Regions from separate parts of the Nitratireductor sp. ATLC21 genome, predicted to be linked through region 2. Evidence: predicted binding sites of a transcription regulator. Region 2 holds the regulator's gene; each other region holds the start of a gene.
What was found. The regulator LexA, encoded in region 2, represses DNA repair genes until DNA is damaged. The targets are predictions, from matches to a motif close to TGTTCNNNNTGTGTTCNG.
Positions count from the first base shown of each region.

Region 1: AC2CHD_RS17860 (helicase-related protein) is a predicted target of LexA. The motif match lies at 2,248-2,265, and genes of this name have one in related genera.
Region 3: AC2CHD_RS15190 (YifB family Mg chelatase-like AAA ATPase) is a predicted target of LexA. The motif match lies at 1,789-1,806, and genes of this name have one in related genera.
Region 4: AC2CHD_RS13225 (cytoplasmic protein) is a predicted target of LexA. The motif match lies at 2,531-2,548, and genes of this name have one in related genera.

Region 1 is NZ_JBXUOU010000003.1:693,829-697,714, forward strand. It holds gene AC2CHD_RS17850 (acetyl-CoA C-acetyltransferase) at 1-912, shown strand, start outside; gene phbB (acetoacetyl-CoA reductase) at 1,021-1,740, shown strand; gene AC2CHD_RS17860 (helicase-related protein) at 2,409-3,886, shown strand, end outside.
Region 2 is NZ_JBXUOU010000001.1:473,115-477,000, forward strand. It holds gene gyrA (DNA gyrase subunit A) at 1-1,480, opposite strand, end outside; gene AC2CHD_RS02355 (MarC family protein) at 1,712-2,344, shown strand; gene lexA (transcriptional repressor LexA) at 2,442-3,161, shown strand; gene AC2CHD_RS02365 (NAD(P)H-hydrate dehydratase) at 3,251-3,886, opposite strand, start outside.
Region 3 is NZ_JBXUOU010000003.1:159,654-163,539, forward strand. It holds gene AC2CHD_RS15190 (YifB family Mg chelatase-like AAA ATPase) at 90-1,625, opposite strand; gene gshB (glutathione synthase) at 1,877-2,824, opposite strand; gene AC2CHD_RS15200 (putative bifunctional diguanylate cyclase/phosphodiesterase) at 3,210-3,886, shown strand, end outside.
Region 4 is NZ_JBXUOU010000002.1:1,196,670-1,200,555, reverse strand. It holds gene AC2CHD_RS13245 (DUF5330 domain-containing protein) at 284-691, shown strand; gene AC2CHD_RS13240 (SufE family protein) at 761-1,189, shown strand; gene AC2CHD_RS13235 (DUF6456 domain-containing protein) at 1,220-2,044, opposite strand; gene AC2CHD_RS13230 (helix-turn-helix domain-containing protein) at 2,046-2,399, opposite strand; gene AC2CHD_RS13225 (cytoplasmic protein) at 2,676-3,011, shown strand; gene AC2CHD_RS13220 (Ros/MucR family transcriptional regulator) at 3,097-3,516, opposite strand.

The sequences.
Region 1 (3,886 bases), on a different contig from region 2:
GGTTCGGGCTTGCGCACCATCGCCATCGGAATGCAGCAGATCGCTACGGGCGATGCCGACATCATCGTGGCCGGCGGGCAGGAATCCATGACGCTCTCGCCGCATTGCGCCTATCTGCGTGCCGGGGTGAAGATGGGCGATTACGCCATGATCGACACGATGATCCGCGACGGCCTTTGGGATGCCTTTAACGGCTATCATATGGGTATCACGGCGGAGAACGTGGCGCGGCAGTTTCAGATCACGCGTGAGGAGCAGGACGCCTTTGCGCTCGCCTCGCAGAACAAGGCGGAGGCCGCTCAGAAGGCCGGGCGTTTCAAGGACGAGATCGTGCCCGTGACCGTGAAGAGCCGCAAGGGGGAGACGGTCATTTCGGAGGATGAGTATATCCGTCATGGCGCGACCCTTGAGGGTATGCAGAAGCTGCGTCCGGCCTTCGACAAAGAGGGCACCGTGACGGCGGCCAATGCATCAGGCATCAATGACGGTGCTGCTGCGGTGGTTCTGATGCGCGAAAGCGAGGCGGAGCGCCGTGGTTTGACGCCGCTCGTACGCATCGCGTCCTGGGCAACGGCAGGTGTCGATCCGGCGATCATGGGCACGGGGCCGATCCCCGCTTCGCGCCGTGCGCTGGAAAAGGCAGGCTGGAAGGCGGAAGATCTCGATCTGGTCGAAGCCAACGAGGCCTTTGCCGCACAGGCCTGTGCCGTGAACAAGGATATGGGCTGGAACCCGGAGATCGTGAACGTGAATGGCGGAGCGATCGCCATCGGCCATCCGATTGGAGCTTCGGGCACACGCATTTTCAACACGCTGGCCTTCGAGATGCGCCGCCGGGGCGCGAAGAAGGGGCTGGCGACGCTTTGCATTGGCGGCGGAATGGGCGTCGCCATGTGCGTGGAAGCGCTGTAGATTGTTTGCCGGCACGCGGCGGCAGACGTCGCGTGCCAGCCGGCTTATCGCTCAGGCACAATGGGGCGAAGGCGGCGGGGACGATTCATTTTCAGGGAGGCGACCTGCATGAAGACGGCACTTGTTACCGGTGGAACCCGTGGCATTGGCGCGGCAATAGCAACAGCCCTCAGGGGTGCTGGCTATCGGGTCGCGGTGAATTACGCGGGCAATGACGAGGCGGCGGCGCGGTTTGCCGAGGAAACCGGCATTGCCGCCTACAAATGGTCGATCGCCGATTATGATGCCTGTGCCGAAGGTGTTGCGAAGATCGAAGCCGATCTCGGGCCGGTGGACGTTCTGGTCAACAATGCCGGAATCACGCGGGATGTGATGTTCCACAAGATGACGGTGGAAGACTGGCGCGCGGTTGTCGATGTCAATCTCAACGGCGTCTTCAACATGACGCATCAGGTTTTTGCCGGTATGCGCTCACGCAGGTTCGGTCGCATCGTCAATATATCTTCCATCAACGGTCAGAAGGGCCAGATGGGGCAGGCCAACTACTCGGCGGCCAAGGCCGGCGAGATCGGTTTCACCAAGGCATTGGCCCAGGAGGGGGCGCGATTCAATGTGACAGTGAACGCGATCTGCCCGGGCTATATCGCCACAGACATGGTGATGGCTGTGCCGGAAGCCGTGCGCGAGAAAATCATCGCCCAGATCCCGGTGGGGCGGTTGGGCGAGGCCTCGGAGATTGCAAGATCCGTGCTTTTTCTGGTTTCGGACGAGGCCGGGTTCATGACCGGGTCGACATTGACGGTCAATGGCGGACAGTACTTCGTCTGAAGGAAAAACTGCTGCGTTGCGCGGCTGGATGACCGGGTGCTGTGGAGAAAAGCGAGCGTCGTGCCTTGCGTATCTCTGTATCAAATTGAAGCAATTTGGTTAACGCGACATTCATCCTGACACTTCGGTCCTGTGGATAAGCTGTTCCTTATCTGTCGACAGCTGGTGGAAAACACCAGATGTAGTGGCGAACGTACCAGGAACATTCTGGTATCACTGATTCGTCGCCGATTCGTTCCGGGTTTGGTCGAAGTGTTAACGCGTGGGTCTTCGAAGCGTCGAAAACCCGTTAACCGCTCAGCAAATTTTCCTAACAAAATCTTATGCTTGTTAGGGAAGAAGAGACGCGGTCCTCTGCCTTTCGCTCAAAAGTTAACGCTCATCCCCGGTTTCATACCATTTGGGCAAGGTGTCGATTCAGCATGTAGGCCCACGTGCTGAGCGATGCACAGCATATTGGGGTGAACAAAACGGGAAACACTCGAAGTCAGTGATTCGTCGCTGATTCGTTCCAGACTCGTTCTAAACCTTAACAATCAAATTTTTCTCCTGCCCGTTTTGGCAGGCTTTGTCGGCGGAGTGTCAGTCTTGCCTTGGAATGCGAAGGCAAAGCGTGCTAACCCGTGTGCTCGCCTTTTTTCGCTGAGGTAGACGGCTTTCCGGGCCCTATGAATTTCCAGAATCAGAATGCCAGTCCCCGGACACTTTCGGGGCGCAACGTCACAGCCATCCTCGGCCCTACCAACACGGGCAAGACGCATCTCGCCATTGAGCGTATGGTGGCGCATTCGAGCGGGATAATAGGCCTGCCACTGCGCCTGTTGGCTCGCGAGGTTTACACGCGTGTTGTCGCCAAAGTGGGTGAGCAGCATGTGGCGTTGATCACCGGCGAGGAAAAGATATCGCCGCCGGGCGCGCGCTTCTCGGTGTGTACTGTGGAGGCAATGCCGCGTGAGGCGGATGTGGCCTTTGTCGCCATCGACGAAGTGCAGCTTGCCGCTGATCTCGAGCGCGGGCATATCTTCACCGACCGCATCCTGCACCTGCGGGGCCGCGAGGAAACGCTGCTGCTCGGTGCCGGTACGATGCGCGGCATCCTGGAAAAGCTGCTGCCGGGTCTTTCGGTCATAACCCGGCCGCGCATGTCGGTGCTTACCTATTCCGGTTCGCGCAAGATCACGCGGCTGCCGCGTCGCTCGGCCATCGTGGCCTTTTCCTCCGATGAGGTTTATGCGATCGGCGAACTGATCCGCCGCCAGCGCGGCGGTGTCGCCGTGGTGCTTGGCGCGTTGAGCCCGCGCACCCGAAATGCGCAGGTGGCGCTCTATCAATCCGGCGATGTTGACTATCTGGTGGCGACGGATGCCATCGGCATGGGGCTCAACCTCGATGTGGACCACGTTGCCTTTGCGCAAAACCGCAAGTTCGACGGTTTCCAGTATCGCGACCTCAATCCGTCGGAACTCGGCCAGATCGCCGGACGTGCAGGCCGACATTTGAGGGACGGAACCTTTGGTGTGACGGGCCAGGTGGACCCACTCGCCGATGAGCTGGTCCATCGTATCGAGGCGCATGAGTTTGATCCGGTCAAGGTGCTGCAATGGCGCACGGCCGCGTTCGACTTTTCAAGCGTTGACGCTCTCAAGGCATCTCTTGATATGCCGCCTCCGGTTGAGGGACTCACTCGCGCACTGCCTGCTGCGGATGCCAAAGTGCTCGAATTCCTGTCGCGGGATGAGGACATACGCAAGCTGGCGGAAGGGCGTGAACGCGTCGGGCTTCTGTGGGAAGCCTGTGTGCTGCCCGATTACCGGCGTATAGCACCGGCCCAGCACGCGGAAATTGTTGGTGCAGTCTTTTCTGATCTGGCGCGAATGGGCCATGTCGATGAAGACTATATGGCTGAACAGGTCAAACGTGCCTCGTCTACCGAGGGGGACATCGACACTTTATCGCAGCGGATCGCGCAGATCCGCACATGGACATTTGTCTCGCATCGGCCCGGATGGTTGGCCGATGCGACACACTGGCAAGAAAAAACACGAGAGATTGAGGACAGTTTGTCCGATGCGCTGCATGAGCGATTGACGAAACGCTTTGTGGACCGCAGGACTTCCGTGCTCATGAAGCGCCTGAGAGAGAATGC
Region 2 (3,886 bases):
GCGATGCCAGGATTTCCAGGTAATCGCTGATTTCCGCGCCGATCTGGTTCAACTCATCCGCGATTTCATCGCGACCGAGTGCCGTCAAACGCTGCAGGCGCAATTCGAGGATCGCGCGTGCCTGCTCCTCGGAAAGGTTATAGGTGCCATCCTCATTGATGCGATGCCGCGGATCGTCGATCAGAAGGATCAAGGCTTCCACGTCAGAGGCCGGCCAACGGCGCTCCATCAATTGCTCCCGCGCTGTCTGCGGATCGGGCGCATGGCGGATAAGCTTGATCACCTCGTCGATATTGGCGACAGCGATGGCAAGACCGACCAGCACATGCGCGCGGTCACGCGCCTTGCGCAGCAGATATTTGGTGCGGCGGCTGACGACCTCTTCGCGGAAATGGACAAAGGCCTTCAAGAGATCGAGCAGGTTCATCTGCTCGGGCTTGCCGCCATTCAGCGCCACCATGTTCGCGCCAAAGGAGGTTTGCAGCGGCGTAAAGCGATAAAGCTGGTTCAGTACGACATCGGCAACCGCATCGCGTTTCAGCTCAACCACGACGCGATAGCCCTGGCGGTCACTTTCGTCTCGGATGTCGGAAATACCCTCGATGCGCTTGTCGCGCACCAATTCGGCCATCTTCTCGATCATCGAGGCCTTGTTGACCTGGTAGGGAATTTCCGTGATCACAATCGCTTCACGGTCGTTGCGCGCCGGTTCGATGGCAACCTTGCCGCGCATCATGATGGAACCGCGTCCGGTCTCATAGGCGCTGCGGATGCCGGAACGCCCGAGGATGAGGCCCCCGGTCGGGAAGTCCGGGCCCGGAATCAGTTCCTGCAATTCAGGCAGACCAATCGCCGGATTGTCGATCATGGCCACGCAGCCATTGATGACTTCCGACAGATTGTGCGGCGGAATATTGGTCGCCATACCAACCGCGATACCACCGGAACCATTGACCAGAAGGTTCGGATAGCGCGCCGGCAGCACTTTGGGTTCGCTGCCGGAACCGTCATACGTGTCCTGGAAGTCGACCGTTTCCTTATCGATGTCTTCCAAAAGCTCGTGAGCGCCTTTGGTAAGCCGCGATTCGGTATAGCGCATGGCCGCCGGCGGATCGCCGTCAATTGAGCCAAAATTGCCCTGACCATCGATCAGCGGCAAACGCATGGACCAATGCTGCGCCATGCGCACGAGCGCATCGTAGATCGCCGCATCGCCATGAGGGTGATACTTACCCATCACATCGGCGACCGGACGTGCCGATTTCACATACTTGCGGTTCCAGTGATAACCGCTTTCATGCGACGCGTAGAGAATGCGCCGATGCACCGGCTTCAAACCATCGCGCGCATCCGGCAGAGCGCGGCTCACGATAACGCTCATCGCGTAATCGAGGTAGGAGCGCTGCATCTCCTCTATGATGGAAATCGGCTCGATATCGTCGGGCTCGTCCGATCCGGTCGGCGTTGTCTGGTCAGTCAAATCGAGTCACACACAGAATAAGGAATCACTGACTTCTTATATATGAAGCGCCGTTGATTCTCCAATCGGAGCAGTGACGGAAGCCAAGGAAATCCAACGCGATTTCAGACGCATATGGCTGGTCTGTGAATGGTGTCGTAGACAAATTGACGCAGCACACGCGCACAGCGTCGCAATCAGAGCTTTTCTGGAGCCTCCCAACTGGGTTAGACAGTTTGAAAGGAGGCCCCGATGGCAGGTTACGAGACCTTGTTCAACGCATTCGTCACGCTGCTCGTGACCGTGGATCCACCGGGTCTGGCACCGCTCTTTCTGGCGTTGACGGTCGGAATGAACCGATCTGAGCGGAATCAGGTCGCAGTTCGCGCCGCAATCATCGGTTTCGCAGTCCTTGCACTCTTTGGCGTGGCCGGCAGTGCGATACTTTCCATTTTCGGGATCACCCTGCCTGCTTTCCGTGTGGCAGGCGGCCTGCTTCTCTTCTTCATCGCCTTCGAAATGATATTCGAACGCCGCCAGGAGCGGCATGAAAAAAGCGCCGAACGCGCCATCACGCGCGACATGATCCGAAACATCGCAGCTTTTCCGTTGGCCATACCTCTGATTGCCGGCCCCGGCGCTATTTCTGCCACCGTGCTTCTTTCCGGCTCATTCGGCGGCCTTGGCGGAACCGCCGCACTGCTGGCAATTCTATTGACGACGATCGGCATCACCTATGCGGTTTTTACACTCGCAGAGCGCGTCGACCGTTTTCTGGGCGAGACCGGACGATCGATCCTGACCAGACTTCTCGGCGTGATACTGGCTGCTCTCGCCGTTCAGTTCGTAGCGGATGGCGCAAAGGCTCTGTTTGACGCGCCATAGCGCCTAAATGAGAAGCAAATACCGGCAGTTGCGGAACACAACTGGAACATATACAGTATGTTCTGGTTTTGTTTTTAACTGATTCTCGGTGGCGACCATGCTGACCCGCAAGCAGCACGAACTTCTCCTGTTCATTCACGAGCGCTTGAAGGAGACTGGAATCCCGCCCTCCTTCGATGAAATGAAGGAGGCGCTGGACCTTGCGTCCAAGTCTGGCATTCACCGGTTGATCACCGCCCTGGAGGAACGTGGCTTTATCCGCCGCCTTCCTAATCGCGCCCGTGCGCTCGAGGTGTTGCGCCTGCCCGATTCGATTGCGCCGGGCCTGAATGCGGGCGCACGCAAATTTTCTCCAAGCGTTATCGAAGGCAGCCTCGGCAAAGCGCCACCTGCCCCGCCCAAACCGTCAGCCAGCAATGACGATGCTCTCGCCGGTGTCGTTTCCGTGCCTGTCATGGGGCGCATCGCTGCGGGTGTTCCGATCGATGCCATCCAGCACCAGACCCATTCCATCGCCGTGCCTCCAGACATGCTGAGTGGAGGCGATCACTACGCGTTGGAGGTCAAAGGCGATTCGATGATCGAGGCGGGAATTTTTGATGGTGATACCGTCATCATCCGCGAGACGCAGACTGCCAACCCCGGCGAGATTGTGGTTGCTTTGGTCGATCAGGAAGAAGCGACCTTGAAACGTTTCCGTCGCAAGGGAGCATCGATCGCCCTTGAGGCTGCCAATCCGGCGTATGAGACACGGATATTCGGCCCCGACCGGGTGAAGGTCCAGGGGCGTCTGGTGGGGTTGATGCGCCGTTATTGACCCGGCGTCGAGGGAGCATGCCCAAGCTGCTGTTCATGAATTCGACAAGAGGCTCAAGGGCCAACTGACGAGGGCCAGAGAGCGTTTTCTCAAGTGAGTCCCTGCAGCACCTTCGGCAGCATTTCAGGCAGGTCTTCGGCGATCAGACCGGGTCCGAATGACCGACCGCATTCTGCGTGAATCCAAACAGCAGCGCACGCTGCCTCAAAGGCCGGCATCCCTTGAGCCAGAAGGCTTGCGGCAATTCCTGACAGGACATCGCCTGATCCGGCCGTTGCCAGATGTGGCGTAGCGTTGGCATTGATTGCCCCTCGCCCGTCGGGCGCCGCAACGATCGTATCAGGCCCCTTGAGCACGATCGTCGCCCCGGACCGTCTTGCCGCCTCCCGCGCTCTTTGCACTTTGGAAATCGCTGGCGCGTCCTCCAGGCCTGGAAACAGTCGGGAGAACTCCCCTTCGTGCGGCGTGAGAACGACCTGCGCGGCGGAACCCTTGATCATATCGAAAAACATATCCGGCTTGTCGCTAAAGGCCGTGAGGGCGTCAGCATCGAAAACCAACCCGCTTGCGTCATTGGCCTGATGGAGAAGCGCGCGTGCGAAACTGCGCGTTCGCTCTCCAGTGCCTGCTCCTGGTCCCAGAACCACCCCGGAGGGTAAGCGGTGGGCGAGGAAGGCCTGCAACTCGCCGACGGTGTCGGCCTTGCGCAACATGATCGATGTCAA
Region 3 (3,886 bases), on a different contig from region 2:
GCGATGAAATCGACTATGCGAGCGTTTTGGAACTCGCGCAATCCTGCCCCGTGCACGTCCCTTGCGTGGGCGCAATGTCAGGCTCCGGTTCAAGCTGCATGCTCCCTTGCCTGCCCCGTCATGCGATAGGAGATCGCTTCGGCAATGTGCGGTCGCGCAACATCTTCGGCACCATCAAGATCGGCGAGAGTGCGGGCGACCTTGAGCACCCGGTGATAAGCACGGGCAGAGAAGCCGAGCTTTTCACTCGCATCACGGATCAAGCTGGTGCAATCGGCATCCAACGCAACGACATCTTCCATGAGAGCTGCGGAGCAGGATGCATTGGTCGTCCACGCGGGAAGGCCGAGCGCGACATAGCGGGCTTGCTGTTTCTGCCGGGCGAAACCCACCCGCTCTGCGACAACGGCGCTCGTTTCGGCCCGCTCTGCTCCGCCGATCAGATCGCCGGCTGATACGGCGGGCACCTCGATGCGCAGATCAATACGATCGAGCAGCGGGCCCGAAATGCGCGCTTGATAATCCGAGACGCAGCGCGGCCCACGCCGGCAGCGATGACCGGGCTCGCCTGCCATACCGCATCGACACGGATTCATGGCGGCGACAAGCTGGATGCGGGCCGGATAGCTAACACGATGGTTTGCACGAGCAATCACGCATTCCGCTGTCTCCAGGGGTTGGCGCAGAGAATCCAGCACCTGGGGCGAGAATTCCGGCAATTCATCGAGAAACAGAACGCCGTGATGAGACAGCGATGCTTCTCCGGGTCTTGCCTTCAGCCCACCGCCCACGATGGCAGCCATGGAGGCTGAATGATGAGGCGCGCGGAAGGGGCGCCGGTCCGACAACTTCCCATCCGCCAGTTCCCCCGCGATGGAAGCGATCATCGACACCTCCAGGAGCTCGCGCGGCGACAGCGGAGGGAGAATGGACGGCAAGCGCTGCGCCAGCATGGATTTGCCCGCTCCGGGCGGCCCGATCATCAGGAGGTTGTGCCCTCCGGCAGCCGCCACTTCGAGTGTCCGCTTGGCCGCTTCCTGCCCACGGATATCAGCAAGGTCAGGCACCGAAGCCGGCGGAGGATAGAGCGCAGGTTCGGGCCGATTCATCACCTGGGTGCCACGGAAATGATTAGCGAGCGCGATCAGGCTGCGCGGCGCGAGAATATCAATGTCTGCACCGGCCCAGGCCGCCTCGGCCCCACAGGCATGGGGACAGATCAGGCCGCGCTCCATGGCGTTTGCGCCAATGGCCGCCGGCAACACACCATTGACCGCGGCGATGGTGCCGTCGAGCGACAACTCACCGAGAACGACATAGCCTGACAGCGCATCCGACGGGACAGCGCCAAGCGCCGCCATCAGGCCGAGGGCGATGGGGAGATCATAATGGCTCCCTTCCTTCGGCAAATCAGCGGGTGCGAGATTGATCGTCACTTTCTTGGGCGGCATCGACAGACCGGACGCATGCAGTGCTGCCTGCACGCGCTCCCGGCTTTCCGCGACCGCCTTGTCGGCAAGCCCGACGATCTGCGTTCCCATCTTGCCCGGCGCGATCATGACCTGAACGTCGACAGGAACGGCCTCCACCCCTTGAAAGGCGACGGTGCAGACATGCGAAACCATGCGCTTCCCCCACTCCCTGGAGCGCTCTCAGGGCAAATGGCCACGCACCTGCAAGACGCCCAAAATAGAATTGAGCGATCACATGCGCAGTTCCGGAATACAGCCAGAACAAGAAATACGATCGCCCCACAACCACATTGAAGCAGCTTGCGGCGACCAGATCAAGAACATTTCAGGAACGAGAAATCGCTATGGTTGTCTTCCGATTGCAAATGGTTGTGTTTGAGGAACGCACCATTCGTCTTGCGGGATTATCCACGGGCCCGACGGGCCTCGACCGCGTCCCAGAACAAGGCTGCGATATCGGCGCCGCCAAAACGCTTCACTTCCCTTACGCCTGTCGGTGACGTGACATTGATTTCCGTCAACCAGTCGCCGATCACGTCGATGCCGACAAGGGTGAAGCCGCGTTCACGCAGGGACGGGCCGATGCGCGCGCAAATCTCACGTTCGCGATCTGTCAGCTCCGCATGCTCGGCGCGCCCGCCCACATGCATGTTTGAACGGGAATCATGCTCGGCGGGAACCCGGTTGATGGCGCCCACGGGCTCGCCCTCGATAAGGATGATCCGCTTGTCGCCCCCTCTTACCTCTTTCAGATAACGCTGCACGATGAAGGGTTCGCGAAACGCTCCCATGAACATTTCCAACAGCGAGGCGAGATTTCGGTCGCCCTCCTTGAGATGAAAGATGCCGGCACCACCATTGCCATAGAGCGGCTTGACGATGATGTCGCCGTGCTTCTTGCGGAAATCGTCGACCTCGCGCGTATCCCGGGTGATGAGCGTTTCGGGCATCAGATCCGCGAACTCGGTGACAAAGATCTTTTCGGGACTGTTGCGCACCCAGGAAGGATCGTTGACGACCAATGTCTCGGGGTGAATCCGGTCAAGGATGTGGGTGGTGGTGATATAGTTCATGTCGAAGGGCGGGTCCTGACGCAAAAGAACCACGTCCATCTCCGACAGATCGAGCCGCTGCGGCTCGCCCAGTGTGAAATGATCGCCCTTGATATCGCGCACTTCCAGCGCTTCCGCCCAGGCGATGACCTTGCCATCGACCATGGAAAGCTTGTCCGGCGTGTAGTGCCAGAGCACATGGCCCCTAGCCTGCGCTTCCAGCGCGAGCGCGAAGCTCGTGTCGCCGGCAATCGAAACGGTGGAAATATGGTCCATCTGGACCGCGATTTTGAGGGGCATGAAATAAACTCCGGCGGGACTCAGGCAGCACGCATTCAACATTCGCACTTTGGCCGCCCAGGCCGCTAGAGCAAATATTGGAAACACGATGCCACTGGCAGCTTTATGTTTCCTGGGATGGGACCCGAGTGGAATTTATGTATTTGACATCCGATCTCAAGGTGCTGGCAAACAGCCCGCGACGTCAAACTCCATCCACCAATGTCAGCAGATGACGGCGCGGACACCCGCGTGTCAAGACAGTGCGTCGACCCATGTGCGACGCCGCTCTCAGACCGAGCAAAACCAAGTGCGCATTGTGGGTGTATTGGATACGATTCCTAAACAATTTAGGTCCATGGTTCGGCCCATGTGATCAAAAAATCGCCAAAGCAACGGAGTTTCGATGCAGCCGGCGCCCGCACCTGAACGGACGATAACGGCAGACCAGTCCGATTTTGCCTTCACCGATGCGTTGACGGGCCTTGGAAACATGCGCCGGTTCTTCGACAAGATTGATCGACTGATCGAGGAGCGCGCCGACGATCCCGCACCCTTCGCCATCGGCGTTCTCGACCTTGACGGCTTCAAACCAATCAATGACCTCTTCGGCCGCGCGGCCGGCGATGAAATCCTGCAACAGGTCGCGATGCGGCTTCGGGCGGCGATGGATGGCAATTCCACCGTGACGCGGATCGGCGCCGATGAATTCGCGTTTCTGTTTCCCCTCGTCTTCAGCGAAGAAACGGCCCGCGAGAAAACAAGGCTGCTGATTGAAATTCTCTCCGCCCCCTATGACGTGGGTCAGCGCACGGCGCGGCTCTCGGCTTCAGCCGGCTGCTCGCTCTACTATTCCGAAGAGGAAACAAGCGAGGTTCTGCTCAACAAGGCCGAAACCGCGCTCTATCAGGCAAAACGCACCGGGCGCGGGGCTGTGGTGGTCTACACCCGCGAGATGGAAGAAGCCGCCAAGCGGGTGACCCATATCGAACAGGCATTGCGACGCGCCGTTGCTGCGGGAGAGGTGGAGCCGCACTTCCAGCCGATCGTCGATCTTGAAACGCGCCGCACTGTCGGCTTCGA
Region 4 (3,886 bases), on a different contig from region 2:
CAAGGGTAAAAATGAGAGAAATCGGCCCTTCAGACCCCGGTGAATGCCGTCATGGTTAACGCCTGCTGAACAGAGTTGTCGACACAATGGCGACGCAGAAAAGCTTTGAAACAGGCCTCGCCGAAGAAAAAAGACAATTGTCTCAGATCATTAGATGGCGAACAAAACGTAACCATGTTCCTACGGGTTTGAAACGGCTTTGCCTCAAAGGCAGACATTTCCGAACTTTTAAAAAGTTTGCCTTCAATTTTAGGAAAATTCTCAAGAGCTTCTTGGCGGAAGCATGGGATTGTATTCGCCGGGGACATCCTTCGGGGCAAGAACGGGACTGGACGTCATGGGCTTTATCATTCGCTCGATCTTCTGGCTTTCGCTGGTGCTGCTGCTGTTGCCTATCGGGGGAACAGGCGGCCAGGACAGCGCGGAGACGCCACAGGTCGGTGCGCTGCAGGCATTGGGGGCAGCGCGCGAAGCCATCACCGACATGATTGGCATCTGCGAGCGAAAGCCCGAAGTCTGTGCGACAGGACGCGCGGCGCTGCAGACGATCGGGGCCCGCGCCCGTGAAAGCGCCCGCTTTGCCTACGAAATGCTTGAAGAACCGACGGACGCTCCATCCGAGGCCGCCGCTACAGGAGCGGAAACACCTTTGACGACCGGAAGTGTTCCAGAGCAACCGGCCGATCAATAAGCCCCCGACATTCTGGACAATTAAAGGTTTTCCGTGACGAATGGCCGGTCAATCACTATATCCGGCCCAATGAGCACGACGATTGACACCCTTTACGACGATTTCGCCTTCCTCGATGATTGGGAAGAGCGTTACCGTTACATCATCGACCTTGGCAACAGCCTGCCTCCCTATCCCGAAGCTGCGCGCGACGAGGCGCACCGCGTACGCGGCTGTGTCAGCCAGGTCTGGCTTCATACCGAGCGTGGAGAAGGCACCGACCCCGTCCTTACCTTCAAAGGCGATTCGGACGCGCATATTGTCCGCGGTCTGGTGGCCATCATGCTCCTCCTGTTTTCCGGCAGGCGCGCCAGCGAGATTCTCGACATCGATGCCGAAGACGTGATGGCCAAACTCGGTCTCGACGAACATCTCACACCACAGCGCGCCAATGGTCTGCGCTCCATGGTGCAGCGCATAAAAAAAGAAGCTACGGAAGTGGCCCCGGCAACAGGTTGATTGCCTGTTGCCGGGCAATCAGCACATCGCTCATGCCATTTTCGGACGATAGTCCTGTGCACCCCAATGCAGGATCGGCCTGCCGGTTTCGCTTTGTCTGCGTGTCTGAGGCTCATAATGGCGGGCCAGCGCACCCAGCGCGGTCTTAAGCACCACCTTTGCCGAACGGACGGGCCATCCCCGTTCCAATTCCACCTGTTCGAAGCCCTTCAGAAAACAACATATATCAACCAGGACACCGGCGAGCTCCGGCCCGACGGCCTCGAGCGCACGATCGACACGTTGACGCGCGGCCAATGCGGCTTGCGTCAGTTCAACACCGCCCCCGGCGCCGGTACCCCGCTTTTTGCCCGACACGCACGCCATCCAGTTGGCAGTCAGGCGCGGCATGATCTGACCGCGCGTGTAATCGGCGCGCAGTTTTTCACCAGCGTCGAATTCAGTCCGCGTCAAGAAGGGTTCGCCATTGCGCATACGCCGGCTCGCCAGGAGCGCCAAGGGAGATTCGCTCAGCGTTGCAGTAAGGATCGTTTTTTCGGCACCCTGCTGTAAAACCCTGCGCTCGATCTCGCGATGCTGGCTTGTAAAAGGTTCCCGCTTTGCTGCCACTCGCCGCGCACAGGCGACACCCGCACTCGACAACGCCACCCTGTCCTTGCCAAGGCGTACGAGGTCCTCCTTGTCCAGCGCCTCCAGAACCTCAAGCGATATGGAGATCGTCCCCTGCTCGCCGCCATCGAGAAGCACGCTTCCCTGCTTTGCGCCGGGTTGCAGCCATGCCTCTCCCTTCTGGAGAAACCGCAGACAGCGGGATCGTTCGCGCAGATGGCGAAATTCGCTCTTGTATACAGCCATATCAGCGCAGCTCCGTGTTGCGAAAAGCAGCCGCAGTAACGCGCTCGGTCATGAGGACGATCCGATCGAATTCTTCGTCGTCACGCATATCCTCAACAATGTGGCATGCGTATTGAACCGTGGTTCGGTCACGACCGAACCCGCGCCCGACTTCACTCATATTGAGCCCGAGCACCACATGCGCAGCATACATACCGATCTGCCGCACACGTGTGACACTTGTCGAAGACCGGCGCGTTTCACGCAGTTCGCGTCCGCTTACATTGAACAGTGCAGCCACGATGTCGAGAACGCATTCGCAAACCTCTCCGATCCGTTCTTCAGGAATCGGACTGAGACGGCGTTGCAGCGTCACCGGTGAGTGATTCTCAGGCGATTTTACCCGCCCGTCTTCTTGTTCCGTCGATTTGGCAGCGTTTGAAAGCACAGACTTTATCCCTTCACAGGAAAGAGGAATAAATTCTTATACCCCACACCTCCATAGGCGGGAACAAATTACGAACAGATAAAACGGTGAAATTTCATAAACCTCTGAAATTACTACCAAAACAAAATTCCGTCGCGAATTCCTCTTCTGGTTTATCCCCGCCGCGCCAGCCTGCCTCATAGTCATCGCTCACCATCAAAAGGATTGAGCATGACTACGGTAAAGAAGGAGAGCCTCGCCTTTCTCGAAGCCAAGCGGAAGCGCAATGAAGAGGCAAGGCAGACGGCGGCACTTTTTCTTCTCGGAGGACTGGATCTCGAGAAGGTGCAGCAAAGCTCAGGTCCAGAGCGCAACAACATACTTCGTCGCCTGCGGCGGTTGATTGAGAGAGAGCGCCTGAAAGGGGTCAGGAACCATTGGAGTTACGACCTCAACCGACACATCGCCCTCAGTCAGGCGTTCAAGCGGTTGTCCATCACTACGCGCTCCAGTCTTTCTTGCTGCCCTATGAATAACCGCCCCCCTGCGGGTACAGGCTGACGACTGTCGAGCTCACAAAAAAAGCGGCGCACGAAGCGCCGCTTGAACACAGGAACATAGCGTTGGCGCCATGCGCCAGGCTAAACTATTTTTCCTTGCGTTTGCGTCCTAAACCCATTTGCTTTGCCAGTTTCGAACGCGCCACGGCATAGCTGGGGGCCACCATCGGGTAGTTGGCGTCCAGTCCCCACTTTTCCCGATACTGTTCCGGCGTCATGCCGTAATGCGTCATCAGGTGCCGCTTAAGCGACTTGAACTTCTTTCCGTCCTCAAGACAGATAATGTAGTCGTCATGCACGGAGCGCTTCGGGTTCACAGCCGGTTTCTGCTTTTCAGCAGGTGGTGCTTCTGGAGAGCCGCATACACGGCCGAGCGCTGCATGAACGTCTGAAATCAGGTTAGAAAGTTCGGATGCAGGAACAGGATTGTTGCTGACGTAAGCAGCGACAACGTCTGCGGTCAGTTCAATAAGAGTATCGTCGTTTTTTACAGAATCTTCGTTCATTTCGTTACCTTGCCCCAACGTCTATTCAAATCCACCACCTCATGCCGCCAGTGATGAGGTGTCTATAGGAATCCCTATTCTGCAGGCTTTTTTTTGTCGATTCCCGAGAAGGCAGCAATCATATCGTTTTTTTTGTTCGACCGGTCAACTCACAATCTCAAATTAATACTACCAGAAACCTGAGACTGATTGTTTATCACATCTCAAAAAATCGTATTTCATTCCAAAAATCAGATCTGCTTAAATTTAAACTCACCAATTAAGCAAATCGACCTTATCGATTTTCATCCTCGTGGCTTTCGCACCCACAAAAGGACGAATGCTTACGCATTTCCGCCAATGCAGCTGCTACAAGGGATTACCATCGATC